One region of the Xylanivirga thermophila genome, then DNA from elsewhere that is predicted to be linked to it. Evidence: riboswitches for the same ligand, from Rfam matches in the RefSeq annotation. Region 1 holds a riboswitch; the other holds the start of a gene.
The links. Region 1 has a riboswitch for cobalamin ahead of EJN67_RS11405 (DUF4430 domain-containing protein). Riboswitches for the same ligand answer to the same signal wherever they lie in the genome.

Region 1 (16,040 bases):
ATGATCCATGGAAAAATATAGTGGTAGTATACAATGGAAGTGATGAAGAACAAGAAGTCCAATTACCCTTTAGTACCAGCTGGAATATAGTAGTAGATCACGAAAAAGCTGGAGTTGAAACAATCAGGACCGTTGAAGGGGATAAAATACAGGTTAAGCCAATTTCTTTGACGGTACTTTATGATGAGAAACAGGAATATATTCAATTACCTACGTCTATAGAAGTTTCATCGGATAATATAGGTATAGAGCCAAGGAAATCAAAATCTGTAACTGCCTTTATAAAGGATCAGTATGGAAGATTGTTAAATGATGTACAGCTAAATTGGAAATCAGCTAATCCAGAGATTGCCTCAGTTAATCAGTATGGGCAAATTACGGGCAATACTGCAGGTAAAACGGTTATAACAGTCTATCATGATGAATTATCTGTAGATATAAATGTAACTGTAGGGTCTTTGTATCCTGAACGTATATCCATAACAGGATCTGACGAGGTGTTTGAGACTAAATCCATTATACTATCTGCAAAGGTACTAGATCAATTTGGAAAACCTATGTCTAATACCCAAATACAATGGGAATCATCAGATCCATCTATAGCTAAAGTGGATTTTAAAGGTCAGGTAACCGGTATCAAGCCTGGAACTGTAATTATTACCGCTAAGACAGGGAATATAGAGTGCACCAAATCTATAAAAGTTATCCCATATATAGAGAATATAATACGTTTTAAATATATAAGGCCTGATGGGGATTATGGAGGATGGAATATTTGGGTTTGGTATACAGGAGTAAAGGATGGGCAAATAGATTTCAAGGAAATAAAAGACGGTGCAGCTATTGCAAATATAAAGGTCAGGCCTGGGACAGAACGTGTAGGATTTGTACTTAGGAAAGGTACAGATTGGGAAGAAAAGGATGCTTATTCTGCAGATCGGTATATAGATATAGACAAAAATGAGCTTATCACCAAGGTAACGGTAAGAAGTGGTGTTGGAGAGTTTAAACAGCCTCAAAGTATTACAGGGCCTGAGTTTAAAGATGGTAAAATAATATTCTATTATAGGGATAGTGATCTTTATTCACAGGATTTAATGCATACTGTAGATGAGGTAAAATTGAAAATAACTGATCCAAAAGCTGAAAGTGGGTATAAATTTTATGATATGTCATACAGTGAGGAAAATGAATATTTTTATTGCCCATTTGAACCAAATGCAGATGTTGAGAGATATGAATACAGTTTTACAGTAAGGTATCAGGATGGTTCCGAAAAGGAGTTTACTGATCCATATAATCCAGATTCTTATGTTGAATACAAAATTCCTGATTTTAATATAGCATCGGATATACAGCCTAATGCCATAGATTATACTCAAAATGCCGTTGTATCAATACAATTATCCAATAATATCGTAAAGCCTAGAGAAATATATCTAAATTTAACTGAACTTGGTGGGGAAGAGGAATATCCCATAGACGTGGAACTTATGAAGGGTACAATAGCTGTAAAGGATACTATCTTGGCGGGAGATAAAAACATACCTATAACGGTAGTTGATGAATATGGGAATAAACATATTAAAAATGCTAAAATAACTATTAAGCCTAGGGTGATAAAAGATGCTGGAGATTTTGATTGGGATGAATCCGTAATATATTTCTTGCTCACAGATAGATTTATGAATGGTGATACTTCGAATGACGATCCAAACGGTGAACAATATGATAAAAACCATCCAGAGACATATCACGGTGGAGATTTAAAAGGAATTACTAAAAAATTGGATTATCTAAAGGACTTAGGTGTAAACACTATATGGATTACTCCTATAGTAGATAATATAGATTTTAATAAGGGAGTAGATTTCACCAATCTACCTGAAAATCAGAGATATCAATATGGATATCATGGTTATTGGGCTCAGGATTTTACCAACTTAGATGAACATTTAGGTATTTTAGAAGACTTACATGAGCTTATAGATGAAGCTCACAATAAAGATATGAAGATAATGGTTGATGTGGTGATAAATCATGCAGGATATGGATTGAAACCTGGTGATGAAAAACAATGGGGACATCTGAGTAATTTTCCATCAAAGAAAGTACAGGATAAATTTTATATAGATATAAATGGAGAGACATCTAGCATGTTTAGGGATGGTGGAAGCGATGAGGTCAAGGGAGAACTGGCAGGGTTACCTGATTTCATGACAGAGATACCGGAGGTGAGAGATCAGATAATAAAGTGGCAAACTGATTGGCTAGATAAGGCGAAAACCAAAAATGGGAATACAATAGACTGTTTTAGGGTAGATACTGTAAAGCATGTTGAAGACACTACATGGAAGGCATTTAAAAACAGACTGACAGAAAAGGCACCTAATTTTAAACTAATTGGAGAATATTTTGGTGCATCGATAGATAATGCTTTTAATACCCAATTGGATAGAGGACAGATGGATAGTCTATTGGATTTTGAGTTTAAAAATAAGGCTAGGGCATTTACACAAGGAAAAATAGACGAGGTAGAGGAGTATTTGGAGTATAGGAATAAGAAACTTACTAATACAGCAACCTTAGGACAGTTTTTGAGCAGTCATGATGAAGATGGATTCTTATACAGTGTAGGTGGAGATATAAATAAGCTTAAGGTAGCTTCTACATTGCAGATTACAGCGAAAGGTCAACCTATTATTTATTATGGTGAGGAATTGGGCTTAACAGGTAAAAATGCAGACGATATGTCAAAGGGTGAATTTAGTGAAAATCGGTATGACATGGACTGGAGTAGACTGGATAATAAAGAGTATATATCTATATATGAACATTATAAAACTCTCTTAAATATCCGTAGAGATTATTCCAAAATATTCGCCAAAGGTAATAGGGAAAAAGTCGCAGGCAGTGATACAGAGCAATATTTAGTTTTCAAACGAAGCTATTGTGATGAATGTATCTATACAGGAATCAATTTAAAAAACAATAGCAAACAAGTTTCTATACAGACTCAATACCCCTCTAATACTGTAGTAGAAGACTTATATTCATCAAAAACTTATACAGTAAAAGATGGCGGAAACCTAACATTTGAACTACCTAGTGCAGATGCGGGAGGAACAGCAATATTGGTAGTAAAAAATAATGGGAAACCTGAAAAACCAATTGTGCCAGTCGAACCTGAAGAGCCGGAAGAGTCTGAGGTGCCCGAAAAGGAATGGGTACTAGCGGAGGATATAACCATAAATGGAAAAGGACATATACAGGGTATTGGTGATATAAAAGATGAGAATATAAAAGATATATTTATGTTGGGTACGGTTGGGAAAAGGAAACACCTTGAAGGTTTTATACTTGAATTTAAAGGCTTACCATCGGATATGATGGTGGTATACAGAGCTCATATCCAGACATACAGTGATATGCCAAATAAGAAATATGATAAAGGTGATGGTATATGGAAGGATGATAAGGGTGCTTGGTGGAAAAAACAAGGCTTTTATCTAGGGACGAAGGGAGAGAGGCGAAGAGTAGAAGGTATAGAGCTTATGCTTGTAGACAAGAATACCGATAAGGCATATAAAGGCTATAGCATAGAATACCAGGTGCATATGCAAGGATATGGATGGGGTATTGATGATAAAAATAACGATCTAAGGGATGATGGAAGTATAAACGATAGCTTTGACAAATGGGCAAAGGATGGAGCATTTGCCGGTACAAGAGGAGATAAAAGAAGAACAGAGGCAATACGTATAAGAATATTAAAGGAAGAGATAAAAGGGTAATAGGTAATTTGGCATATTGAAAAATGAAAAACCCGTAATTGATCTTCATGGTTGATTACGGGTCTTTCTATTGTGCTAGAAGAAAAAATAGTAGTATCTCTATTACCATTAGAATTATCTATTGACATTATAAGAGTTATATCATAAAATACAACTAAACTACTAGGAATACTAGGGAATGTATTTTTGATATAATCCCTAGTGAAACAGTAGGATAACTACATAATATAAAAATAGTATGGAGGTTGTTGAAATGTCAAAAATCGCAGAAAATCTAACAGATCTTATAGGAGATACACCCCTTTTGGAACTGTCAAACTATAATAGAAAAAATGCATTGTCAGCAAGGATAATTGGAAAACTTGAATATTTTAACCCTGCCGGCAGTGTAAAGGATAGGATAGGCTATGCCATGATAAAGGATGCAGAGGAGAGGGGCCTACTCAAAGGGGATAGCATTATAATAGAGCCTACAAGTGGTAATACGGGTATAGCACTAGCTTTTGTGGCAGCGTCAAAGGGATACAAAATAATACTTGTAATGCCAGATACCATGAGTATAGAACGGAGAAAACTATTAAAGGCATATGGAGCCGAACTAGTTTTAACCCCTGGTGCTGAAGGTATGAAGGGTGCGATTAAAAAGGCAGAGGAATTGGCTTCAAAAACTCCGAATGCATTTATACCGGCTCAATTTTCAAATCCTGCTAATCCACAAATCCATAGACAAACTACTGCCGAAGAGATATGGAGAGATACTGATGGTAAAGTAGATATATTTGTAGGTGGTGTTGGCACAGGTGGTACCATAACCGGAGTAGGCGAAGTTCTCAAAGCCAAAAATCCAAATATAAAGATTGTAGCGGTAGAACCTAAAGACTCTCCAGTATTATCCGGTGGCAATCCTGGTCCCCATAAGATACAGGGTATTGGAGCAGGTTTCATACCCGATGTATTAAATACAAGCATCATAGATGAGGTGTTTACGGTGGAGAATGGGCAGGCCTTTGATACGGTAAAGGCTTTAGCGCATACCGAAGGCTTATTGGTAGGTATATCATCTGGTGCAGCTGTATTTGCAGCTACTGAGATTGGTAAGAGGCGGGAGAATGTAGGTAAAAGTATAGTAGCTTTACTTCCTGATAACGGTGAGAGATATTTATCTACTGCACTTTTCCAAGAAAATTAAATTGAAATAAAAAATATAAGATAATATATGATAATAATTTTTTAGCAAGCATAAATGAAACTGCAGGTCTTCATAAGTCTGCTCATAGTGAGCATGGATCCTGCATTGCTGGTTATTGCCATTGCATCTGGTGCTACTGTACTTTCCCACGTAAACGATAGTGGATTCTGGCTAGTAAATAGGTACTTTGGTATACCGGAAAAGGATACATTAAGCTCCTGGATGGTTATGAAAACATACTTGGTGTGGTAGGCGTATTAGTAACATTAATAATAAGTATATTTGTATAAAACCGTAATTGAGAAAGTCCGTAATTGATCTTTATGATTGATTATGGCTTTTCTAAATTTTGTGGGTTCTTTTCATCTAACTTATGATATAATAGTCTATACAATAAAATAAGGTATGAGGTGTCCGGTGTTCGGGCCGGATGAAAAGGGAAAGCGGTGAAAAGCCGCTACAGCCCCCGCTACTGTAAATGGGGATTAAAAGGCATATATGCCACTGGGTATACTGGGAAGGCAGCCTTTAAAGATGATCCATGAGTCAGGAGACCTGCCTTATACTGTGATTTACGTTTCCTTCGGAGGGAAGGAAGGGTGACTTTTTTCATAGCAAAGCTATGTCTATTTAAGCTGCGCATAAAAGCTCTCTTTCTAAGGAAGGAGGGCTTTTTATATTTCTAAAAGACTAAAGGGGAGGGGGAGGTGAGATTGAGAATAGGTATAAAGAAGTTATCTAAAATCATATGCCTTATAACTATTTTATGCATTGTATTTTCATCCTGCACATTTGATCGTTCCAAAGAAGTGCCTGAGGCTCCGATCGAAGAATCGGATGTTATCCACACAGAATACGAAAAGGAATTTATAGAAAAATTCTATAAGGAAAAGGACATAGATTCATGGTGGAAAATAGTAGCCATAAAGGCTGCAGGAGGGGATATACCTTCTGATTCTAAGGATATGCTGGATAAAAAAAGCGCTTCCATCAATGCACAAAGTCAGGCTACCGATTATGCTGGATGTATTCTAGGATACCTATGCATGGAAAATGATCCTACCGATCTATTGATCGAGCTGGCTAAAAAGCAGCAGGATGATGGCTCTTTTGGTCCTATAAATGCCCATATATGGTCAATGATTGCCTTGGATACGGCAGCATATACATATGATACAGATAAAGCTATTACATATATTTTATCTAAGCAAAATGAAGATGGTGGGTATGCCTTTGAGGGTTCAAGCGATCCGGATATGACTGGGATGGCTATGATAGCCTTGTCAAACCATAGGGATAGGGCTGGAGTAGAAGAAGCCATAGATAGGGCAATATCTTACTTAAAAGCTGTTCAGCTACCTGAAGGAGGTTTTGAATCCCTAGGTAGTGAAAATTCAAACAGCATATCTACAGTAATATCAGGGTTGATAGCAGCAGGCGAGGATATTAACTCTTCTAGTTGGATCAAAAATGGCAATACCATGTTAGATGCCCTTATGAGATTTAGACTAGATGATGGTTCGTTTTCATATCTGCTAAAGCCTAAAAAATATAGTCAAATGGCTACATACCAAAGCTTTATTGCCATATTTGATATACAAAATGGTGAATCCATATGGCAGAGTCTAGGGCATGAATGGGAGCAAAATAGTGTTGCAAGAGATGATGCCGAGGATGAAAAAGATGAAAATATTGAGTCTGTAAAGGTAGAGGAAAAAGCCCATAAAGATAAAAGCCACATGGAGGTTCAAAAGGCAGAGAAATCAAACAAGGTTGCCTCTCAGAAAAAAGAAGAGCCACAGTTACATGCGGATGATGCTAAAGAGGATGGAAATGCAGAAAAGTTAAAAAAAGAAGAAGTACCGAAAAAAGTTGTAGAACCTCCGAAAGAGCAAAAGATACAAGAAAAAACAGAGGAAAAAATAGGTGTACATGTGAAGGTAATAGGTTATGGTGGCAAGGTATTCTTTGATGATGAGGTAGAGCTCAAAAAAGATGAGGCAAATGGTTTTAGTGCCCTTAAGGCTACTAAACTCCCCTATAAATCAGCATATGGGGATAGTTATATTTCATCCATAAATGGGGAGGCGGAATTTGAGCATGGAGATCTTTCAGGATGGAAGTTTAAGATAAATGCTAAAATCCCAAATATGCCCGCAATAGACTGTGAACTCTCTAAAGGAGACAGGGTGGAATGGTGGTATGCACTGACTGCAGAATCCACTGGACCTGGAGAATAGATATAAAATAGGAGGTAATTTATCATGATGCAAAACAGAAAAAGAATATTGTCCCTTGTGCTGGTATTGGCACTTATGCTGTCATTATTTCCGGCAACAGGTATGGGAAAGGCGTATGCGCAGGATGCGAAAGCTGTTAAGGTGGGTGTACGAATAGAGTCTTTTGACAGAAACATCATACCTTACACCGAGATGGAGGTGGATAATTTTGACCTGGATGAGTATGGCTATGGTGAGGTAAAGGCAGAAGATGGGCCGGTAGTACTCCATGCTGTTGTAAAAGCCATTGAGTCTGTAGGGAAGGATGCAAAGGATAAAAAGGTATTAGATGCAGGCAAAGGCGATTTTATAACTACCATAGACGGTGTATCCATGGGCAGCACTGGTACAGGTATGGATGGCTGGATGTACTATGTAAACGATGAAATGCCGCCGGTTGGTATAAACGAATATTCCCTTAAGGATAATGATAGGATAACTGTAGTATTTGTTGAAAACTATAATGCAGCCTATACATGGTTTGATAAAACCTATGTAAAGTCAGGTACAGGAGATGAGATTGCCCTTACATTAAATGGTTTATCGTATGATATGGATGAACAGAAGATGAAGACAAGCCCGATTTCAGATGCAAGCATACTTGTAAATGGCAAAGAGCTTGTACTTGATGGTAAAAAGGTTAGGACGGATAAGGATGGCAAGGCAGTATTTAAGCTAGATGAGTTAGGAGAGTATGATATATCCGCCCAGAAGTTTGATGAGGATGGCAAGGTCAGGATCATATCAAGACCCTATTGTAAAGTTCAAATAGAGGGCTCTTCAAAGGGGCCGGTTCCCGTTAAGAAACATGTATCCCTTGATAAGACATTGAACAAAACCAAAGCATACTATAAAAATAATAAGACTGAGCTATCTTCCTGGTGGGATATGGTGGCAGTCTATTCATCAGGCGAGGATATAAAAAAGGCACCATGGAAATTGCCGGAATGGAAGAGCGAGGATATAAAATCAGATGCTGCTGCAGGTAGCTATGCAGGATATATACTAGGGCTTATGGCAAAGGGCGAGGATCCTTACAATGTATGGAGCAGAGATCTGGTGGGAGAATTGGTGGAAAAACAGAAAGACAATGGTGCATTTGATAAAATAAGCGGACATATATGGGCTATGATAGCACTGGATGCAGCAGGTGCAGATTATGACAAGGCGGGAGCTATAGATTATCTTATAAAACAGCAGAAAAATGATGGAGGATATGCGTGGGGTGAAGATAATACGCCTGAGGCAGCAGGGGATCCGGATATGACAGGTATGGCACTTGTTGCCCTTTCAAATCATAGGGAAGTTAAAGGTGTAGAAGGGACAATAAAAAAGGCATTGGATTATCTAAAGGAAACTCAGTTGCCTACAGGGGGTTTTGCATCTTGGGGTAATGACAATGCAAACAGCGTAGCTACCGTTATATCAGGCCTTGTTGCGGTAGGAGAGGATGTATTATCCGATGCATGGATAAAAGACAGCAATACCATGTTAGATGCATTGGCAAGATTTATGCTGGATGATGGTGCTTTTTCCTATGTGCTAGATCCTAAAAAATCAAACGGAATGGCCACATCTCAGGCATTTATCGCCCTTAATGACTTAAAAAATGGCAAAACGGTATGGAATAGCTTAGGCATTACTAAGTCAGTACCAAAAGGGGATAAAGACCTAGATAAGGATCAGGATAAGGTGGAAGATAAAAAGACCGAAAAGGTAAATGAGGATATAAATACAGATGCAAATCAAAAGGATAAAACAGGGACTAAGAGTCCTAAGACGGGAGATAAGGGCATATATCTATATATGCTATTGGCAGTAATGTCTGCAGCTATATTAATGTATCCAATTTATGGTAAGAAGAGGAAAATGTCTACAAGATAAAATAATAGGGGTACCTTTTGGTGCCCCTTGTTTATAATGTGAGAAGGGAATGAAGATGAAAAAAGCAAAGAGAATTTGTCTGATCCTTATTCTTATATTATGCATGACTATTTTAGGATGTTCATACAATGGGTCAAATTACAATCATATGGAAGTTAACTTGCGGGTTACTCAAAACTTTGGTGAAGAGGTAATATTCGATGAATCGGTAAAGCTGGATAAGGATTCATCGGCCCTTGATGTATTAATGGACAATCTAGAAGTTGAGGTTGCATATGGTGGCGGTTTTGTAAATGCCATAGAGGGGTTAAAATCGGGCTTTACAGGCGCAAAGGAAAAGGATAGGCAAAAGAATGATTGGTTTTATTTTATAAACGGCATAATGTCAAATACAGGCGCGGGGGAATATATGCTAAAATCAGGAGATGTAATATGGTGGGATTACCATTCGTGGGATGATACCACATTTACCCCTGCAGTGTGTGGATGTTTTCCCCAACCTTTTATAAACGGATTTGGAGACGAGGATCCTAAGGTTACCATCTTATACGGTGATGCATTTAAGGCGGAGGCCTTAGAGCTAAAGAATTACCTGGAAAAACAAGGCGGCAAGGATATAGGGCTAAAGGCATATGAAGCAGGGGATTTAAATGTGGATGACAATATGTACATCGTAATAGATACGGTAAGCAGTATTATGTCCAAAGCTTACTGGCAGGGTATAATGAAGAACAGACAAAAGACCGGGTGGTTTGCTGAAATAGGTGAACAGGGCATTACAGGATATGATATATCAGAGTCTAATAAAAAGATATATAAAAAAGATGCAGGTGCAGTTTTAGTGTCCGGTCAGGGAATGGGTGCAAACCCTGTGTGGCTCTTTACCGCAATGGACGGGAATGTATTAAAAAATATCATAGAAGATGTTATAGATAAGCCTGAGAAGTTAAAAAATAAGGCGGGAGCCATATATTATGATGGCGACTTTATAGCACTTCCTCTCAAGCAGGAAGGGTAATATGTTTATATTTAAGCCGGGAGATTTCTTTTTTCAAAAGATACATCCTATAGCACTTATCATATATATCCTGACACTGTTTTCCATAACGATCATATCCAATCATCCGGTTATATTATGCACTGTCCTCATAATAACAGTGTTGTCTGTCATATCTGTAGGTGCAGTGGGTGATATAAAGGATAGTTTTGCCTTTATATTAAGGATGACCCTCATCTTTATCATCATAAACTGCCTTACAAATAAAAATGGCAGGACCATCATATGGCGTGGGCCTAATATACCCGTATTTGGAAGGTTACAGATATCACTTGAAGCCTTAATATATGCATTGATGATGGGTATAAGATTATCAGGTGTTTTATCTGTCTTTATACTCCAGAATAAATCAATGAATCCAGATGCCCTATTATCATACATGGCTTTGATTTTTCCAAGGTCCGCCCTTTTAGTGTCCATGACTACCAAAACTATACCCTACTTGGCACAGCTGTCAAATAGGGTAGGTGAGGTCATGTCGGTTATGGGACTCGATATAGATGGTAAGGGATATAAAGGCACCGTAAAAAATAGGTTACCTATTATAAAGGTGATCTTTATGTCATCCATAGAGGATAGCTTATCAATTGCGGAGAGCATACAGGCGCGGGGCTACGGCAGTGGCGGAAGAAGCCGATATTTTACATACAGGTGGAGGATGCGGGATACTGTAGTTTTAGCCTCCTCCATATGGGCGATTATAAGCTTTATTATACTGGCAAGGAGTGGAGGGATTTTTTATAGGTATTATCCACGCCTTGGTAAAATAGTTTCATTTAAACAGAATATACATGTCTATATAAATCTATTGATAGGGCTGTCTATACCGGCCTTTATGGGATGGGGGTGGAGATATTGCAGATATTTAAAATACAGAATTTAATATACTATTATCCGGAACGGGCCTATAGGGCACTTGATGATATAACTCTCTCCATAGATGAGGGGGAGTTTGTATTTTTAGCAGGGCGCTCGGGGTGTGGTAAGTCCACCCTTCTAAAGACCATGGCCGGTTTGTTGCCAGACTTTTACGGTGGCAGGATAGGAGGGAGTATAAGGTATAGGGATAGGGAGTTGAGGGAATGGGATAAATCTAAGTTGCCATGGGAGATAGGCATGGTGTTTCAAGATCCTGAAACACAGGTATGCATGACTGTGGTGGAACATGAGGTGGTCTTTGGCATGGAAAACCTAGGTGTGCCCCTAAACGAGATGAGGCAGAGGGCAGCTGAAAGTATGGCCATGCTTAACCTTACCACTATAAAGGATAGGAGCATTTTTGAAATATCAGGTGGTCAAAAGCAAAAGGTGGTTTTAGCAGGCGTCCTTGCAATGCATCCAAAGGTGCTCATATTGGATGAACCCACATCCCAATTAGATCCAATTGCTGCAAATGAGATTTTGGACTATATATATAGGCTGAATAGGGAATGGGGTATAACAGTAATACTCTCGGAGCAGCGCATAGAGAGGTGTTTTGATATGGCAGATAGGATGCTCGTAATGGATGGTGGCAGTATAGTGTTTGATGGTACTCCCAGAAGCGCTGTGGCGTGGCATGATGATAGGCTTAAATATTTTATGCCACCCGTATCTAATATATTTAGAGGGGCGAATATGGACTCTATACCCATAAATATAAAGGAAGGCAGGGAAATTATAAAGAAAATGCCTTCTGTAAAGTGTAAACCTTCCATATCGAATGAAAAACCTAATATCAGGGGCGATATACTGGTAGAGGGTAAAAGGGTTAATTATGCCTATCCAGATGGAGATTTTTCCGTGAAGGATCTAAACTTTACATTCCATAGCGTCGAAGTATCAGCCATATTTGGTGAGAACGGTACTGGAAAGACTACATTGCTAAAGCTCATATCAGGTATATTAAAGCCTAAACGGGGTAGCATCCGAACATATGGGGATGTTGGGTACATATCCCAGAATCCAAATGACTATCTGTTTTCAAATACCGTATATGACCAGCTATTGTTTGCCCTTGATTTAAAGGGAATAAAGGATGATGGCAGGATAGATGAAATGCTAAAAAAGCTCCATATATATAAGTACCGGGATGTAAATCCTAGGGATCTATCAAGTGGTGAAAGGCAGCGGGTAGCCATAGGAACTGTAATGGTGTCTAATCCATCAATAGTTGTAATGGATGAGCCAACAAGGGGTATGGATGGGATAGTGAAGGAGGCTTTGTGCAGTATAATAGATGGCTTTGTAGAGGATGGTAAGGGTGTAATTATGGTAACCCATGACATGGAGTTTGCAGCAAAGATTGCAACACGGGCCATCATAATGGCCGATGGCAGTATAGTAGCTGATGGGGAAATTCATGATATATTAGGCAGCTCATTCTATTATTCAACTCAGACGGCAAGGCTTTTTAGGGATATAAGTCCTGATGCCATAACAGCTGATGAGGGCATAAGCGTTTTAAGACAGATAGATGCTAAGGGGCGTATTAAGACAGATAGATGCTAAGGGGCGTATATAGATGAATAGTAGAACATGGTCATTTATTAGTCTTTTTGTCATAGGGTTGTCCATCGGAGGATTTTTTATACTATATGAAAAGAGGCGCATGTCGCCTAAGGAGATCGCATTGGTTGCCAATCTATCGGCCCTAGCAGGCCTTGGAAGGGTACCCTTTGCAGCTATTCCAAGTGTTCAGCCTACTTCTTTTCTGGTGATTATATCTGGTTATGTATTCGGTCCTGTTACAGGCTTTGCAGTGGGTGCTTTGGCAGCAGTATCCTCTAATATATTCTTAGGTCAAGGCCCATGGACTTTGTGGCAGATGATATGCTGGGGTCTTATGGGTGTAACGGGGGGGATGTATAAGAGGATAGGCGGGAGGGGGGACAGGTTTACCCTTTCCGTAATAGGTGCCATATGGGGATATCTCTTTGGCTGGATAATGAATATATGGCACTGGGTAACCTTTGTGTATCCATTGAATCTAAAGTCATTTATAGCGACCTATGCATCAAGCTTTTGGTTTGATACATTGCATGCATTGGGAAATGTGATATTTTTGTATTACCTAGGTCCTGATGTGATAAACGTGCTTGAGCGATATAAAAGGAGGCTCAAGGTATATGAAATTCCTCCGGAGTCACTGGATAAAAGATAATACATATTATTCTGTGGATCGGGCGTGTATAACCAGCCTGGCATCATTATATTCATACGTGCAGGTAGAGAGGGTTAAAATAGTCTCTTTTTCCGAAAATTCAACATCTGACGGGAAAAGGGACTTTTCCTTTATCCTGTTAAAAAAATTAGAGTAGTCATTGCCATCCTTAAAAGATATCTGGGTATATGGATCATATGCGTCTGTTATATATACTGAAAAGATCTCATATGGGATCTTTTTATCATACATATCTACATATATGAACCTATTTTTATCAAAGAATGTCTTATCCTTGAACTTCACAAGATCCTTAAACATGGTGCCATCCTTCATATGGTGACCATATATTATAATGTTTTTATCATCTTTAGGATTATTTTTATAGTCCATAAATATTGCACCATGTCTGTTTTCATTTCCATCTATATCATGATTAAGATAATAGGAATTATCTTCCCCCTTCACTACGGGGTAGTTTATCTTAGTACCGGGGATATTAATCCAGCATATGATATTATCGTTTATTTTTTCTAACTTTTTTATATCCCTTTTGCCTTCATCATATATCTTTGCAGTTTTTCCATATAGATCATTGGTCTTTTTAGAGTCTACAATATACCTTGATATTTGGAATATGGAAAGTGCAAACACTATTATACATATAAAAATGATAACCCTTCGCATATCAAAGCCCTCCGAGAAAAGTATTATCTTAATTATAATGGAAAAAGGATAATAGAACAATATAACTCTATTTCATAAGAAAATCTTAAGATGTTTATAAAAAATATTAAGATGTTTATAATGTAAACTTAAAACATGGCCTATCCAACTTCGTTAAAATAAAATTGACGAGTTGGATAGGCATTATATGTTTTAAAGGAGGAATATTTAGATATGTATGAAAAAGAAGAAAATAGGAAAAAAATCGCAATTCTATTTGGTGGATGTTCCACTGAGTATGATGTATCAATTCAATCTGCATATGCAGTAATTAAACATCTTAATCATGAGTTGTATGAGGGTGTTTTAATTGGAATTACAAGACAAGGCGAGTGGTTTAGGTATTATGGTGATCCGGAAAGAATTCAGGATAATACATGGTTTGCAACCGGAGAATGTAAGCCTGCTTTTATTTCCCCCAATAGGGAGGATCATGGGCTGATTGAGTTTTATGAAGATAGTTTTAAGATTACAAGGATAGATGCAGCATTTCCAATATTACATGGTAAAAATGGTGAAGATGGTACAGTGCAAGGGTTGCTTGAGCTTGCTGGTATCCCTATTGTTGGTTGTGATACCCTTTGTTCAGCATTATGTATGGATAAGGAGCTTGCACATACTGTGGTTAAATCAGCAGGGATTAAAATACCTTCTTCCATTGTTATTAAAAATGGCATGGATTCTGAAGAGTTATTAAGCAAAACAAGGTATCTTTCATATCCGTTATTTGTAAAACCAGTAAGGGCTGGTTCATCATTTGGTATTACAAAAGTATACCAAAAAGAAGATCTGGCTGAAGCTGTTAAAACTGCTTTTGAACATGATGAAAAAGTTATAATTGAGGAGAGTATTGATGGATTTGAGGTTGGATGCGCTATATTAGGTAATGATGACTTAACTATTGGCGAAGTAGACGAGATAGAATTGTCACAGGGCTTTTTTGATTATACAGAGAAATATACGCTAAAAAGTTCTAAAATCCATATGCCAGCAAGAATTGATATGAAGACAGCGGAACGTATCAAGCAAACAGCTATGATTATATATAGGGCTTTAGGTTGTCGTGGTTTTGCCAGAGTAGATATGTTTTTAACTCCAAGTGGAGAGATTGTTTTTAATGAGGTAAATACGATCCCCGGTTTTACTGCACATAGCCGTTATCCAAATATGCTTAAGGGTGTAGGCCTATCATTTGAGGAAATCATAGAAAAATTGATAAGGTTGGCAACGGAAGAATGAAAAGGATCATATTAGAAAAGGAAGCTATTCATAAGGGTAATCTTATACTTGTAAATAAAAATTACCCCATTGTTACAAAGGACAATCAAAAATTTTTTACCCCTATTGATATAAATTGTACTGATATTCTTTTAGAATCTAGAGCCGTTATAATGCTTTCAAAGCTTATGCAGGCATTAAATTGTACAGATGAAATTGTTCCTGTTAGTGGATACAGGACATTACAAGAACAAGAAAAAATATATAAAGATTCAATAAGGGAAAATGGTGTAGATTTTACTTCGAAATTTGTAGCGCTTCCCAATTGCAGTGAACATCAAACCGGATTAGCAATTGATTTAGGGGAAAACAAGCCCAATATAGATTTCATACGTCCTGATTTTCCTTATACCGGAATCTGCCAAAGATTTCGAGAAAAATCAGCACAATATGGGTTTATAGAACGCTACCCAAAGGATAAAGAATTAATTACAGGTATTGCCTGCGAGCCGTGGCACTTCCGTTATGTTGGATATCCCCACTCCCTGATTATGCAAAAGAATGGCATTACCCTAGAGGAGTATATTGATTATACAAAAAAAGCTCCCTATGAGGGGCGGCATCTGACAATACAAAGTGGTACACAATCCCTTGAAGTTTGCTATATAAAAGCGTCTGCATCATCTGTAACGGTCGTTGAATTGCCAGATGATACCTATTGCCAAATATCAGGAAATAATGTAGATGGTTT
Region 2 (16,040 bases), on a different contig from region 1:
AAGATATTGCCCTTGTAGGCGATGAACTAAACTTGAATGCTACTGCGCTAGAATCCATATACATACTGCAAAAACATTTGGGACGGGATTGGCTTGTAAGCTTTTTAAATATGGATGCTCCTGGGATAGAACAGTTCGCAGAGTCTACAGGTGCACATGTAGGAGCTATGCAGGCCCTACAGCGGAAGCTTTTTCAACTGCAAAAACTGCCATTTATAAAGGAAAATCCAGCGGATGATGCAGTAAAGCGTATAATGGAATATATAGATAATGGTATGAATGTAGTATTGGAGTTTGGGCATCAAAAGAGTATGCTGGCATATATGTTGGTAGCTAATATCCTAACACGCCGTATACATGCATTGTATGTTGAGCGTAGTGAAAAGGCATTGGGTAAAAAGGAGGCTGAAAATACCCCACTTGTTATAGTTATAGAGGAGGCACACAAGTTTTTAAATCCAGAGGCCTCCCGCCAGACCATATTCGGTATGATAGCCAGGGAGATGAGAAAAAATAACGTAACCTTGCTGGTTGTGGATCAGCGCCCATCAGGTATAGATGCGGAAATACACTCTCAGTTTGGTACCAAGATAACTGCACTTTTGACCGAGGAAAAGGATATAGAATCGGTACTCTGCGGAACCAATAATGCTAAGATGCTCAGAAATGTATTAGCTAGTCTTGATACTAAGCAGCAGGCGTTGATACTTGGACATGCGGTGCCCATGCCTGTGGTTATACGCACCCGTACCTATGATGAAAACTTTTATAAAGATATAACTAGTGGTAATAGGCCTAAAAGGGGTGCCTTATCAAAAATGAAGGGCAGCTTTGCATCTGGCCAAGGTGAAGAATACGGGAGTGAATTGCCACCTCCAGGTAAGGACTTTGAGGATCTTATGAAGGAGTTGTACGGAGAATGAGTGATGTTATAAAGATCATCCATACTGCCGATTTGCACATAGGTGTGCAAAACTATGGCAGGCTAGATAGTAAAATAGGTATGCATACTAGGATAGCAGATTTTTTAAAAAGCCTTGATAAGGTGGTAGACTATGCGATAGAAACGGGACAGCATGCTTTTCTTATATCGGGGGATATATTTAAAAATCGTGAGCCAGATGTTACTCAACAGCGGGAGTTCGCAAAGCGGATAAAAAAGCTATCAGATGCAGGCATAAAGGTATATATGATAATAGGAAATCATGATCTTCATAATTCTGTTTTTAAAGCGACATCTGTGGAAATATACGATGTGTTGGACATGCCGGGGGTATATGTACGAAGAAGGGCGGATATAGACGTTATAGATACGTCTGCAGGGCCATTCCAGGTAGTAGCTCTTCCATATATGTCACCTAGTAATTTGGTAGAGGAAGGGGAAGGCATAGGGGATACGGCACAGTATATAAGAAATAGTATAGATACACTTATAGATATGCTGGTTAAGCGCATGGATAAGACTTTACCTACCATTTTTATGTCCCATTTTTCTATAATAGGTGCTGTGCCAGGGTCGGAGAAGGCTATAATGTTAGGCAGGGAAGTAACGCTTCCCGTATCTACCTTTGCCCGTCCTGAGTTTGATTATGTGGCAATGGGTCATATACACAAGCATCAGGCCCTTTATGATCATCCAGCAGTTGTATACTCCGGGAGTATAGATCGGGTGGATTTTAGTGAGGAAAAGGAGCAAAAGGGTTTTGTAGAGGTGGAACTCTTCAAAGGGGATACATTCTGGAGGTTCATCCCTTTGGATACTCGCCCCTTTAGGACAATATATGTAGATGGAAGCAAGGACGATCCGTATGACAAGGCAATGGAAAAGATAGAGCATGAAGATCTGGAGGGGGCAATAGTAAAACTCAAGGTAAAGCTTCCTTCCCATAAATTATCTGCCCTTAAAGAGCCTGAACTTTATAAAGAGTTGAGAAGAAGGGCTTTTTATGTGGCAGGCATAGAAAAGGAGATAACTTCAGATCTGTCCCATTTGCGCCATCCAGGTATTACTGAACGGATGGATGTTAGGGAGGCAGTTGGGGAGTATATATCAAAAAAAGGTGAATATGAAGATATAAAGGAAGATCTTTTAAAGGTAAATGATGAACTTATGCAAGAGCTAAAGGAAGGGGAGGCTATATTATGACACCCTATACTCTATATATAAGAAATTTTAAATCCTATGGAGAGAATACCCCTGTTTTGGATTTTAACAAATTTGATATAGCGCTTTTAACTGGGGAAAATGGCAATGGAAAATCATCCCTTGCAGATGCTATCGCATGGTGTATATGGGGGCAATGCAAGGGTATGTCAGGTAGAGGTGGTATGGATGACCTGGTGCATACAGGTGCTTTGGATATGGATGTTGCATTTACCTTCGAGGAAGATGGAAATATATATAAGGTAATACGCAAAAGGGATAAAAAAAGGGGCCAATCGGCACTGGAGTTTTATATAAAGCAGGGAGCTGAATTTATATCCATAAGCGGAAATGGTATAGGTGAAACCCAACAAAAGATATTGGAGATAATAAAGCTTGACTATGATACATATCTCTGTACCGCATATTTGAGTCAGGGCAAGGCCGATCTATTTGCTACAAAAAAACCAAATGAGCGTAAGGAGGTTCTAGGTGAGATATTAAATCTTTCGACCTATGATAAGCTGGAGGGATTGGCAGCTGAAAAAAGGCGGGAGGTTGTAAGTGAACTTACCCTTTTGGAAAGGCAGATAGAAGGTTTTAAGGAAAATGTCCTAGATGAAAAGGAAATCTCAAAAGGGCTTCTAGATGTAGAGGAAAATTTAAAAGCATGGTATCTAAAACGGGATATACTGAGGGATAAATTATCGGTTCTTAACAGGAAAAAAACGGAGCTCGATGGACTAAAACAACAGGCAAAGGACTATAAAGCACAGCTTGTAAGATCAAAGCATGATCTTGTAAAGCTAAAAAAAGAGTCGGAAACTTTAGCTAAGCGTATACAGGAATATAGGGATATATTAAAAAAACAGGATGCTATAAAAAGGGATTATGATGTTTTAAATATGCTAGTGGAGCAGGATAAAAAGATGGGCGAAGCTCTACAAAGGATTACTGAGTTAAAGAGCAAGAAACAGTCTATAGAATCTCAGATAAAAGCGCTAGAGCAGGAACTAAACCATAGAATAGCCCTTATAGATCAGAAGATACTTCAGGAGAAGAACAAAGTAGATGCTTCTCAAGGAATAGATGCAAGGCTTAAAGATATTAGGAAGACTCTGTTAAAATTAAAAGAGGATGAAGATAAGCTCTCTATTCTCCAACAGAAGAAATTGGAGATTGCCCAAAGCATGGTGCAGATCAAAACGGATAAAAAGGCACTTTTATCACAGATGGATGAGCTTAGGGAACATTATTATGTGCTAAAGGATGTGGAAGCAGATTGTCCAGTATGCAAAAGACCCCTTGATGGGCATACAAAGACGCAGATAATGGATGAAGCCATAAAAAAGGGCAGAGAAATACAAAAGCATATAAAGGATATGGATGGGGAGATAATTAAGCTAAAGACCCAAGATCATGATATAGATGTGGAAATAGCTAGACTAAAGGAAGGGCTAAAAGAACGGTCAAGGCTAGAAGGACAGTTGGTGCTTATGGAAAAATCCATAAATGAAGGTGATGAGGCAAAAAAAGCAATAGAAACCTTAAAGGCACAGCTTATGCCCATAAAATCATCTTTGAAGACAGGATCATATAGGGAAAAATTTAATGATGTATATGAAGATATATGTAAACAATTGGATTCAATAGAGTATGATAGGGATGGACATGTATCCATAAAGAATAGGATAAAAGAGCTCAAAGACATACCTGAGCTTTTTGAAGAGATCAAGGTGGCAAAGGTAAAGCTATCAGCCGATGGGGAAAGTAGAACAAGGATATTGGGTCTTATCGAAGATAGGGAGAATGATATAAGGGCTAGAGAGGATATAATAGACACACTGGAAAAGGCAGCAGCCGAATTGCCGGAGATTTCAAAGGATATTAAAAATTTTGACGGAGAGGTACAAAAACTAGAGGAACTGATATTGCAGGGTGAATCTAAAAAAGGTGCTCTAAATGAGAGACTTCTTCAGATACAGAGGGCAAAGGAAGAGCTTAAAGAAAAGAAAAGAATACAGGATAAATTATTGTATGATTTGGAAGTGTATAAGGCGCTCGTAAACATATATGGTAAAAAAGGCATACAGGCAGCTATAATAGAAAATGCCATACCAGAGTTGCAGGATGAAACCAATCGTATACTCTCAAAGATTACCGATGGTCGATTTACGGTGGAGTTTATAACACAGCGTGATACTTCAACAGGGAATATTCTAGAGACGCTGGATATAAAGATATCAGATGGCATGGAGACACGGAAGTATGAAACATATTCTGGTGGGGAGGAGTTCCGCATAAACTTTGCTATTCGCATAGCTCTAGCAAAGATGCTGGCTAGGCGGGCGGGGGCAAACCTGCGTATGCTCATATTGGATGAAGGCTTTGGCGTGCTAGATGAGGCAGGGCGGGAGCGGCTTGCCCAGGTTATAAATAGCATAAGCGATGAATTTGAAAAGATAATGGTAATAACCCATATACAGGATTTAAAGGATTACTTTCCTACACAGATAGAAGTATATATGACATCAGAGGGGTCAATGTTTAAAATAGTAGGATAGAATTAATGTAGTTTTAAACTGGGAAGGACAATTGTCTTTCCCATAAGTTTAACGTGGTTTTAAAAAATTTTTTGGATTCTTGTCCTCAAAGTAACAATTGAGACATTTATTATTATAGAGCTTTAGGCAATCGGGGCACACCGTAGAACTGCAATTGTTGCATATGGATATACCATTGGATTCAAAACTTTTGTTACATACTGAACAGACGTCTAACATATTTATCTTCCTTTCATTAATTTAAAATTAGGTGCGCTGATAGTAGTTTTACCTTTTATGCTATAAAAATGCGCATAAAAGACTATATATTTTATGCACAATAGTGTGTAAGTTTATGGTATAATGATCTAAATGTAAAAACTTTTAGTAAGGGGGGCGGACATGGCTACAGAAGTGCAACTCATACAGGAAGCCCAAAACGGTGACATATCTGCATTTGAAGAACTGGTTAATTTATACCAGAAAAAAATATATAACTATTGTTACCGTATGGCTAACAATGAACATGATGCAGAGGATCTTACACAAGAAGTCTTTATGAAGGTATATAGAAGTCTTAGAACATTTAAGGGTAATAGTCACTTTTCAACATGGATTTATAGAATAGCACATAATACATGTATAGATAAATACAGATCTTTAAAAGCCTATAATGTAGTTACACTGGATGGGGAAGACGATCGGGTGAGGGGTATATCTTCTAGTGATCCGCTACCTGATGAACAGGTGGTAAACAAGGAGCATATGGAGATGCTGGAAGAGTGTATTGCCCATTTAAAACCGGATTATAGATCTGTAATCATACTGAGGGATGTACAAAACTACAGTTATCAGGATATAGCTGTTATATTAAATATGCCTTTAGGGACGGTTAAATCTCTTATAAGCCGTGCCAGGCAAGCCCTTAGACAAGAACTTAAGGCTAGGCTGTGAAAGGGGTGATTGTGTATGCAATGTAAAGAAGCAAGGATGCTTATAAGTCCATATATAGATGGCATGTTAAGGAAGGGAGAACAGGAGCTCTTTGAAAAGCATATAGAGACCTGTGGGGCGTGCAGAAAAGAGTTAGAGGATATAAAAGATGTAGTAGCAGAGATAGGAGAATTGCCAGAGCGAGAGTTACCCCAAGGTTTTGAGGATGTATTGCATGACCGGATTTTAAGGGAGGCTGAGATACAAAAAGCCTTCGATGAATGGGATAATCTGGAGGGATCTTTGCAGCCAGAAGGAGAAGATCACAGCAGAAGAAATATACGGGATATTATAAAATGGATAGGATATGCAGCTGCTGTAGTAGCCGTAGCTTTTTCCATAAAGGCCTTTAGCGGTTCATTAAATAATACTAAGAAGAACATGGTTGCTAGAGATGAAACAGCTCAGCAGGAGAATAAGGATATGTTTGCTGCAGAATCGTCTAAGGCAGATAGGGGAACTGACGATGCCGTTAGTAATGATGTCGCTGATGGAAAACTAAAAGCTGATGATAATGGGTTTGTTAAAGAAGATGCAATGGAGAATGAAGAAAAGGCCGAAGATAAATATATAAGAACAGATAAGGTCAACTTGAAGGTAGAAGATGTATGTGTCACCCCTAATTCCCTTGAAATAGCTGTGGCGAAGTATGATATAGATGTAGTGGAGACGTATAATAATGGAATAAAGGTAAAGGTATCAGATAAAAAGGACAGGGAAAACTTGTACCAGGCCATTAATATGCAGGGTATAATAGAGGATATGGGAGAAGATACGGATTCTCAATATGTAACAATTATTATAAAAAAATGAGATGTTTTTGACAGGAGTTAATTTTATATGCGTAAAAAAATAGTAATTATTTCTTTAGCCATAGTTTTGGTTGTAGCAGGATGGGCAGTATATGAGCTACTTGCAGACCATTCTGATATGTGGAATACACAAAAGATACTGGTAACGGTAAAAAATACTGGGCAGGTAAAGGAAATAGATGATAAGGAAACTATAAAAAAAATAGTCCGTGTGGTACTTGACAGGGAACAGCCGGGAGATATGGATATGCTAGATGAATTGGTAGATAGACCATATACCTATTCATTGGAGTTTTTTACTCAGAATGAGGGTTATGGCCCCCTTTTATGTTATAAGGATATAAAAATATGTCAATTTGAGGAGGATACACTGGGCTATTATATAGAGGTTTCAGATGATTTTTTTAAATTGATAGAAGATTATATGAAATAGATACAAAAAATGCATCGCCATGGTATACGATATGGTGATGCATTTTTTTATATATTAATTTTTCAAACTTATGGTATAAGTGGTAAAAGTATAGTGAATAATATATGTATAGTTTATAAGATGGGAGGAATATACATGGCAAGCAAACAGCTTATAGAGCTTATGAAACAGGAAGTTGATAGTGTCAGGGAGTCTAGATTACCAATGGTAAAGGCATTTGAAAGCATAGCAAAAAAGACTGGATTGAAACCTAATACCGTTCGTAACTATTATTACAGATATATATATGATAAACAGGATAAAAATATAGGCATACCTGCAGGAAGGAGTTTTACTCCACAAGAAGTGGATGATCTAATGATAAGTATGCTGGTGGCTCAAGGGCATGGTCAATCGGTGCGTGGATGTGCCAATCAGTTAAGTGGAGGTGATCCAAAGCTTCTCATACGCCTTCAAAACAAATATAGAAATGTTATTGCTAGTAAAAGGGAATATGTAAATGAACTTATGGCTAAGATGCAGGCTGAAGGTATGACATTTTATAATCCGTATACAAAGCAGTATATAAATGGTAATAGTTCTTTGGAGCAATGGGATAGTGATGATATATTGGACAGCATCAGTAGATTTGTATCCAATATACAGAAGATAAACAATTCATCTTTGTATAGTCTGATTAATGGATTAAAAAATTTAAGCCAGATGGCATTGGATGGTATGGATTATGGGCGTGAGCAATACCAAAAACGTCTTTCTGTGCTAGAACAGGATATAAAAGAAAGGGATAAAAAAATATATGAGATTAACAACCAAATATTAATCTATAAAACTCAACTAGATGAACAAAGACATAAAACAAATAGGCTAATATCCATGTTTAGACAGCTTATTGCCATAAATAGGAGGTTTTTGGATCTATCAAGTACTGGTAAAATTTCAGAGTTAAATGAATATATATCTGAATTGGGAGATTATATAGAAAGCTATAAACTAGCAGAAGAAGAATAAAAATAGGAAAATGTGCATTGATTGGGCATACCCTAGATGGTATAATGTACCTATATATAGCAAAGATCATAAGGTTTCAAGCATTGCTTGAATTAAAAGGGAAAGCGGTGAAAATCCGCTACAGCCCCCGCTACTGTGAATGGTGATGTATAGACATGTACCACTGGCCATATAAGGCTGGGAAGGTGTCGGTTACAGATGAACCATAAGTCAGGAGACCTGCCTATGGTTATGTTATTATTCCTTCGGAGGGAAGGATTGGATACATATATGGGTAAAAGCACTCCAGTCCTTTTGGGTTGGAGTTTTTTTATTGTATAAATTTTATAAAGGAGCCTATGAGTATGTTAAGAAAGATTAACCTAAGGTATATTATACCTATTTTAGCTATTACCTTTATTATGTTTAGTATAGTTGCTTGCAGTAGTGGAGATGCTAATATATCTAAAAAGGATGATAATGTTAGGATAGGGGAAGAAGCTAATGGGCAAAAAGTATCATATCCATTTGAATATACCGATGTGGTGGATAGAAAAGTGACTATAGAAAAGCAACCAGAAAGGATAGTATCCTTATCCCCTAGCAACACGGAGATATTGTGTGCATTAGGTCTTGGGGATAAGCTAGTGGGGGTTACAGACTATTGTGATTATCCAGCGGAGGTCCTATCAAAAGAAAAGGTAGGAGATTATAGTCAGCCTAATATAGAAAAAATAGTAGCATTACAGCCTGATATGGTATTTGCAAATAATGGCATGCAACATGAAATAATATACAAACTGGAGGAGGCCAACATACAGGTTGTTGTATTTGGTGGGGATACCTTTGAGGGGGTATATAGATCTATACTGGATGCAGGTAAGATTACAAACACACAAAAAACGGCCAGTGAAATAGTAAATAATATGAAAAATAGAGTTGATGAAGTACAGAAAAAGCTCAAAGGTGTAGAAAAGAGGAGCTGTTATTTTATAGTAACCTTTGGCGATAGTGGTAATTGGACTGCAGGACCTGGAAGCTTTATAGACGAGATGATAAATAAGGCAGGTGGGGAAAATATAGCAGGCGATACAGAATCCGCTTGGGCGGAATATTCTATAGAAAAGCTTGTAGAAAAAAAACCTCAGGTTATACTGATGTCAAAGGCGGCAGGAGATGTGGAAGAATTAAAAAATACTTCAGGTTATAAGGAGTTAACAGCTGTAAAGGAAGGAAATGTAAAACTTTTGGATGATAATCTTGTAAGTAGGCCAGGGCCTAGACTGGTTGATGGTCTGGAAGAAATAGCAAAGGCAATTCATCCTGAAATTTTTAAATAGCTATGGAGAAGAGAAATATGTCGTTTATAGAGAATAAAAGGAAATACAGGATAGGGATTTTGATCCTTCTAATAGTACTCTTTGTAGTTATAATATTTAGTTGTTCAGTTGGAGCTGCAGATATTGCAATAGCCGATGCTGTACGAATAATATTTAAACCGTATAAATATAAGGGCGCTATGCACAGTGTTATATGGAATATAAGGATGCCCAGGGTTTTATTATCCGTACTGGTAGGCTCGTCACTGTCTGTGGCGGGAGTGGCATATCAAGGGCTATTTAGGAATCCTATGGCAGAGCCATATATACTTGGAATATCGGCGGGAGCTGCCTTTGGTGGTACACTTAGCATTGTCCTTGGAATAACAAATATTATAGGAATAGGTGGTACTAGTGCAATGTCCTTTTTAGGTGCTGTAGGGACAACTTTTTTGGTCTATAATCTAGGTAGCCATAAGAATAGAATATCTATGACATATCTATTGTTATCAGGTATTGCCATAAGCTCCCTTCTATCTGCTTTAATATCACTTATAATGATATTTAACAGGGAAAAGCTTAATAATATTATTATGTGGACTATGGGTAGTTTTACAAGCGCCAATTGGAGCAAGGTTATTGTAGCTTTAATATCTACATTTATAGGGGCGTCAGGTATATATTATTTTGCTAAGGATTTAAATCTAATGCTTTTTGGGGAAGAAAATGCGCAAAACCTTGGTATAAATATTGAAAAAACTAAAAAGATACTGCTAATTTTAGCTTCCCTAATTTCGGCTATTGCCGTATCTGTAAGCGGTATAATAGGCTTTGTAGGACTTATAGTTCCCCATGCAATTCGTCTAATTGCAGGGCCGGATCACAGGGTATTAATACCATGTTCAGTATTGGCTGGTGGCATATTTCTTGCCATAAGTGATACCTTGGCGAGGATACTGGCAATACCGATGGAAATTCCTGTTGGAGCAATAACGGCAGTATTTGGAGCGCCATTTTTCATATATCTACTAATAAAAAGCAAAAGATCGTCTGCTAGTATATAGGAGGCAAGTAATATGGGAGCTATTGAGATTAGAAACTTAAGCTGGAACTTTGAAAATAAAAGTATTTTAAAAAATATCTACTTAAATCTTGAAAAAGGCGAGTTTACCAGCATTTTAGGACCAAATGGTTCTGGAAAAACTACGCTCCTAAGGACCATATCTACCTGGTTAAAGCCTAGAAAGGGAACTATATATTTAGAAGGCAAAGATGTGCTGTCGTTTAGCAGCAAGGAGTTATCAAAGCATATGGCCTTTGTTCCTCAAAATACTAATATAGATTTTGAGTTTTCTGCACTAGATATTGTACTTATGGGTAGATGGACACATCTGAAAAATTTGGAAAATGAGAGTCTCGAAGATTTAGAAATAGCAAGGGAAGCTATGAATATTACAAATACATGGGAGTTCAGAGATAGAATAATAAACACGTTAAGTGGAGGTGAACGACAAAGGGTAATAATAGCTAGAGCCTTAGCAACACAGGCAAAAATACTGATCATGGATGAACCTGTATCCAATCTTGATATATATCATCAAATGGAAATATTAAGTATTATAAAATCCTTACAGCACGATAAAAAACTAACCGTTGTTACAGTGCTCCATGATGTAAATTTGGCCAGCCAGTACAGCGATAAAATAGTTTTTATGAAGGATGGATTTATAAAAAGCTATGGGGTTCCAGAAAAGGTATTGACCAGAGAGAATATAAATGATGTATATGATATAGATGTGTATATGACTAGACATCCTGTTATGGACTGTCCTTATGTTATTCCCTTGTGTACAAACAAAAAACAAGACACAGATAATGGAAAAATAATTATGTTTGACAGTATAAAAAACTTAAGAAATGGCAAATAAACTACTTACCATTTCTTTTATAGAGCTTCCTACGAGCTTCTAACCCCTGAAGGAAAGTAAAGAGTAGTTCTTCCTCTTCTTCATATAATTGTTCCATTTTTTTTAGGATGAGAGCACATTGAAGTCCTATTGTATTTTCTAGTTGATCGGATTCTCTTATGGATATAGCTTTTTTAGAAGGTTTATACCCTATTAAGTAATCTATGCTTACATCGTATATTTCTGCAAATGCTTTTAACATATCTACATCTGGAGTGCGTTCATTTCTTTCATAATTGGAAAGGGATGCATTGGTAATTCCTAAAAGTTTTGCTGCTTGTATCTGAGTCCATCCCTTTTCTTCACGTAACATGCGAAGTCTTTCTCCTAGTAATCTATCCATTGCTACCATCCATTTCTATTTATATATTTTAATTTTACCATGGGGGAAAAAAATATCCTTTGTTTTAAACAAAATGAATATAGAGGCTTGATTTTAACTTAATGTTTATCTATAATAGGGGAAGGTCAATCAACAATAAAAATTAAGCATACATAAGGAGATGAATATAAAATGATATATAGGGATCTACCCGAATATAAATGCGAACAGGTGATTGATTCGTATGAAGCTGCTAAGAAAGAATTAAGATTTCTGACAGATAAAGTAATGTTATCCTGTAACCGAACAAATATTTCCTTATTTAGCGATGTTGTAGATTGTTTATCAAATGATGATAAAAAACATGGTGATAAAATGGCTTACAATATGATACATGCACTTAATAATATAGAAGATGTGACTATGGATATGTGTAAAAGTATAAACACCCTTGCTACCGAATTGTTTGTGCTTTATAATGATTACGGCATAAAAAAATAAAGGGTGATGAATAATTGGAAAATATAGGAATTATAGCAGACTTTGACGGTACAATAACAAGGCTTGATTCCAATGATGGATTGTTTAAAAAGTTTGGCAATACAGAAACAATGGAAATTGAGCAGGCAGTGAGGGAAGGGCGAATAAGCCTCAAGGACGCATTTATCGAACATTTTAAACGCTTAAAATTAACGGAAGGGGAGTATGAAGATTTTATATGGGATAATATACATTTAGCCAAAGGATTTAGAGAGTTTTATGCCCATGTAGAGGAGATGCAAATTCCTTTTGCAATCGTAAGTGGAGGATTTACAAATGCCATTGATCTGGTTCTGAAGAGGGAGAATATTAAGGGAATAAAGGTTTATGCAAATAGACTGGTATTTAATAATGCGGATATAAATGTAGAGTTTGTGAATAAAATTGATGAATGTATCACTAGTTTGGGACCATGTGGTAATTGCAAACTAAAAAATCTAATGGATTTTAAGACATTTTGTAAAGAGGTTATTTTTATAGGTGACGGTATAACCGATAGATGCATTGCAGCAGATGCAGATATAGTGTTTGCAAAGGATGGCTTGGCTGATTATTGTAAAGAACAAAGCATACATTTTATACCCTATAATGATTTTTATGATGTATCCCGTTTGATATTTGGTGAAGGTATGGAGAATAATAACTAGAGAAAAATATCTTTCGAAAGGACGGGGTTGAATGGAACAGTATTTTGTAGATATCCATGTGCACGTCGGTAGGTCTTCAAATGGTAGGATGATAAAATATGGTACATCGAGGGACCTTACATTAAAGAATATTGCCTATGAATCTAGATATAGAAAGGGTATAAATGTTATTGGAGTGGTGGATTGTATTTCCCCATGGATAATAGATGATATGGAGGATATGCTGGAACGTGGCGAGTTGGAGGAGATACCAGATGGTGGGATGATATATAAAGACGATCTGGTAATATTAGCAGGCGCTGAGATAGAGACTAGAGAACCTTCATATGGATGCAGTGTTCATTCTTTGGTTTTCATGCCTGATTTTAAAGGCATAAAAGAGTTGTCAAATATAATGAAAATGCATATGACTAATATGGAAAACAATGCTATCATAAGCAGGCTATCAGGTAGAGAGCTTATTGACATAGTAGATGATTTGGGAGGTATATATATACCAGCCCATGTATTTACACCATATAAAGGATTCTATGGTGCCTGTACTGACAGGCTTATCAATGTGTTTGGAGATGCTCTGGATAAGATCTTTGCCATAGAGTTAGGATTGAGTGCGGATACATATATGGCCTGTCAGGTATCAGAGCTTGATAAAATGGCACTTACCAGCAATTCTGATGCCCATTCTCTTTCTAAAATGGGGCGGGAATACAATATCCTTGAGATGGATCATTTGAGTTATACAGAGGTTATAAAAGCATTAAAGGGTGAAGATGGTAGGAGAATAGTATCAAATTACGGTTTAAATCCAGTGCTAGGTAAATATCATAGGACATTTTGTCTTGAATGTGGACATATTATTGATGCACATCCACCGGTTACTAAATGTCCAAACGATCCTAAGCATAAAGTGGTTATGGGCGTTAAAGATCGATTAACGGTTATTAGAGATAGGGAGGATTGTCCCATAGAATTAAATCGCCCGCCTTACCATTATCAAGTGCCCCTTGAGTTTTTACCTGGAGTAGGGCCCAAGACCATAGGGAAACTCCTGGATAAGTTTGGCACAGAAATGAATATACTGCATAGGGCGACTACTGATCAAATAGCCAGTGTAGTAGGTGAAAAGGTGGCTGATATGGTTATAAAAGGGCGGGAGGGAAAACTTAATATAGCACATGGTGGCGGAGGTGTATACGGAAAGGTCATTAGCTGACCTTTTTTTTATCTTATAAAAATATTTTTGATGTGATAATATAGATTGGAGAATGATAGGAGCAGATAAGGGGAGATTTTTTTATGATTTGTATAACTACAGCTCTTATATGGGAGGCCAAGCCAATAATAGAGTTTTATAGCATGAAACTTTATCATGAGAGTCCCCCATTTAAAGTATATAGGGGAGAGGATATAGTTTTGGTGGTAAGCGGAACAGGCAAGGTAAACGCAGCAACTGCTACTGCCCATGTACTTACCCTTTTAGATAATTTAGATGATTGGGCTGTCGTAAATATAGGTATATGTGGTACAAGATCAAAGAATTTGCCCATAGGTATGCCACTTCTTATAAACAGGGTCATAGATAATGGAACAGGTAGAGAGTTTTTTCCAGATATATTGCTTGACCATTCTATGAAGGAAGGAAATATAATGACATATGATCGGGTGATAGACGAAGAGGCAGATGTGCCCCATGATACCCAATTGCTAGATATGGAGGCTGCAGGTTTCTTTGAAGGAGCAGCTCATTTTCTCCCGCCTCATAGAATACAGGCCATAAAGGTTGTATCGGATTATGCCGACGCCTCGATCGGTATAATTGATAGGCATTTTATAGAAAAATGTATAGGGGATGCAATGCCTTATATAGATATATTCTTAACAAATTTAAATACATTCTTAAAAACCACTCTGGGGAATGGTTTGGATCATAATGATATGGTAAAATTAGAACGCATAAGAAGTCATTTGCATTTAACATCCACCCAATATTATCAGTTAAAGGATATGGCATATAGATATAAGTTGATGAATAAAAGGGATTTGCCAGACTTTCAAAATATAATGGATATGGAGATAAAGGTAAAACAGGAAGGTAAAAGGGCATTTGATATGATAAAGGCGGTGCTTTTAGATGAATAACTTTTCACACATATATATAGAAAAAGATGCTATAGACTATCCGGTTACAAAGGAGATATTAAGGCGATTTAAAAATAGTAGCATCATATATATAAATCATTATAAGGATGTATTTAATAGATCTAGGCAGAATTTTATGCTGCAGAAAAGATCCCAAAATCTTATCCTTGCTGTAAAGCAATCCCTATTTTTATATGAGGGACCGGATATATGTCAGAATTTTGGACATAAAAATTTTTACTATGCATCTACCATATTAAATTGCATATATGACTGTCACTACTGTTATCTTCAGGGTTTATATCCTTCTGCCAATATAGTGGTCTTTGTGAACATAGATGATTTTTTTATGGAGGTAGATAAATTTTTATACAAAGAACCTATTTATCTTTGTGTATCCTATGACACGGATCTCATGGCACTTGAGGGAATTATCCCCTATACTTCCAAGTGGATAAGGTTTGCAAAGGCAAGGCCGAAACTATTGATGGAAGTACGCACAAAGAGTGCTAATTATAAAACGATAGGGGATATGGAGCCATTAGAAAATGTGATACTTGCATGGACTCTATCTCCAAAGGAGATAATAGAACGCTATGAAGCTAGAACTCCTTCGTTAGATGCACGTCTAAAGGCAGCAAAATTGGCAATGGATCAAGGATGGAACGTGCGTATATCAATAGAGCCCATAATAAATATAAAAGGGTGGCGGGAGATATATAGGACATTTATAGAATATATATTTGCCTATCTTCCATCTAATGCTATCTATGATATAAATCTTGGACCATTTAGAATGAATAGGGAGTATTTTAAGACGATATATAAATTTAGAGCTGATACGGACGTATTTTGTCTGCCTATGGAATGCAAAGGCGATGTAGTATGCTGTAGCAATCAAAATAATATGGTACAATATATGTATGAAATCATATCAAAGTATTATCCTCAAGATAAGATCTATATCTAATTAAAGCACTATTTTTTTTATAGAAGGGGAGATATATATGTCTAAGATAAGTATAAAGTCGGCACCTAGCATAGAGTATGGAGAGTGTGTACGGATAGCGAATGGCTCCATAGATTTAGTAGTAACAGTAGGTACAGGGCCAAGGATTATAAGGTTTGGCTTTACAGGCGGACCAAATGAATTTTGTTCAGGTGTTCAAAATATTACCCCTGTGGAAGATGATTT

Region 2: another riboswitch for cobalamin. It lies ahead of EJN67_RS04540 (ABC transporter substrate-binding protein); the one in region 1 lies ahead of EJN67_RS11405 (DUF4430 domain-containing protein).

What each region holds. Positions count from the first base shown of each region.
Region 1 is NZ_RXHQ01000030.1:1,139-17,178, reverse strand. Features, by position in the region: gene pulA (type I pullulanase) at 1-3,794, shown strand, start outside; gene cysK (cysteine synthase A) at 4,048-4,983, shown strand; partial or broken gene EJN67_RS11410 (GntT/GntP/DsdX family permease) at 5,089-5,273, shown strand; cobalamin riboswitch at 5,375-5,560, shown strand; gene EJN67_RS11405 (DUF4430 domain-containing protein) at 5,697-7,223, shown strand; gene EJN67_RS11400 (DUF4430 domain-containing protein) at 7,248-9,146, shown strand; gene EJN67_RS11395 (DUF4430 domain-containing protein) at 9,202-10,164, shown strand; gene EJN67_RS11390 (energy-coupling factor transporter transmembrane component T) at 10,166-11,086, shown strand; gene EJN67_RS11385 (ABC transporter ATP-binding protein) at 11,059-12,693, shown strand; gene EJN67_RS11380 (ECF transporter S component) at 12,707-13,345, shown strand; gene srtB (class B sortase) at 13,352-14,032, opposite strand; gene vanG (D-alanine--D-serine ligase VanG) at 14,246-15,310, shown strand; gene EJN67_RS11365 (M15 family metallopeptidase) at 15,307-16,040, shown strand, end outside.
Region 2 is NZ_RXHQ01000005.1:106,527-122,566, forward strand. Features, by position in the region: gene EJN67_RS04505 (ATP-binding protein) at 1-923, shown strand, start outside; gene EJN67_RS04510 (metallophosphoesterase family protein) at 920-2,146, shown strand; gene EJN67_RS04515 (AAA family ATPase) at 2,143-4,707, shown strand; gene EJN67_RS04520 (RNA polymerase sigma factor) at 5,089-5,640, shown strand; gene EJN67_RS04525 (anti-sigma factor family protein) at 5,656-6,492, shown strand; gene EJN67_RS04530 (hypothetical protein) at 6,520-6,924, shown strand; gene EJN67_RS04535 (hypothetical protein) at 7,060-7,932, shown strand; cobalamin riboswitch at 7,987-8,173, shown strand; gene EJN67_RS04540 (ABC transporter substrate-binding protein) at 8,277-9,251, shown strand; gene EJN67_RS04545 (FecCD family ABC transporter permease) at 9,269-10,294, shown strand; gene EJN67_RS04550 (ABC transporter ATP-binding protein) at 10,307-11,158, shown strand; gene EJN67_RS04555 (helix-turn-helix domain-containing protein) at 11,160-11,540, opposite strand; gene EJN67_RS04560 (hypothetical protein) at 11,712-12,020, shown strand; gene EJN67_RS04565 (MtnX-like HAD-IB family phosphatase) at 12,035-12,706, shown strand; gene EJN67_RS04570 (endonuclease Q family protein) at 12,738-13,919, shown strand; gene EJN67_RS04575 (5'-methylthioadenosine/S-adenosylhomocysteine nucleosidase family protein) at 14,003-14,845, shown strand; gene EJN67_RS04580 (SPL family radical SAM protein) at 14,838-15,815, shown strand; gene EJN67_RS04585 (hypothetical protein) at 15,853-16,040, shown strand, end outside.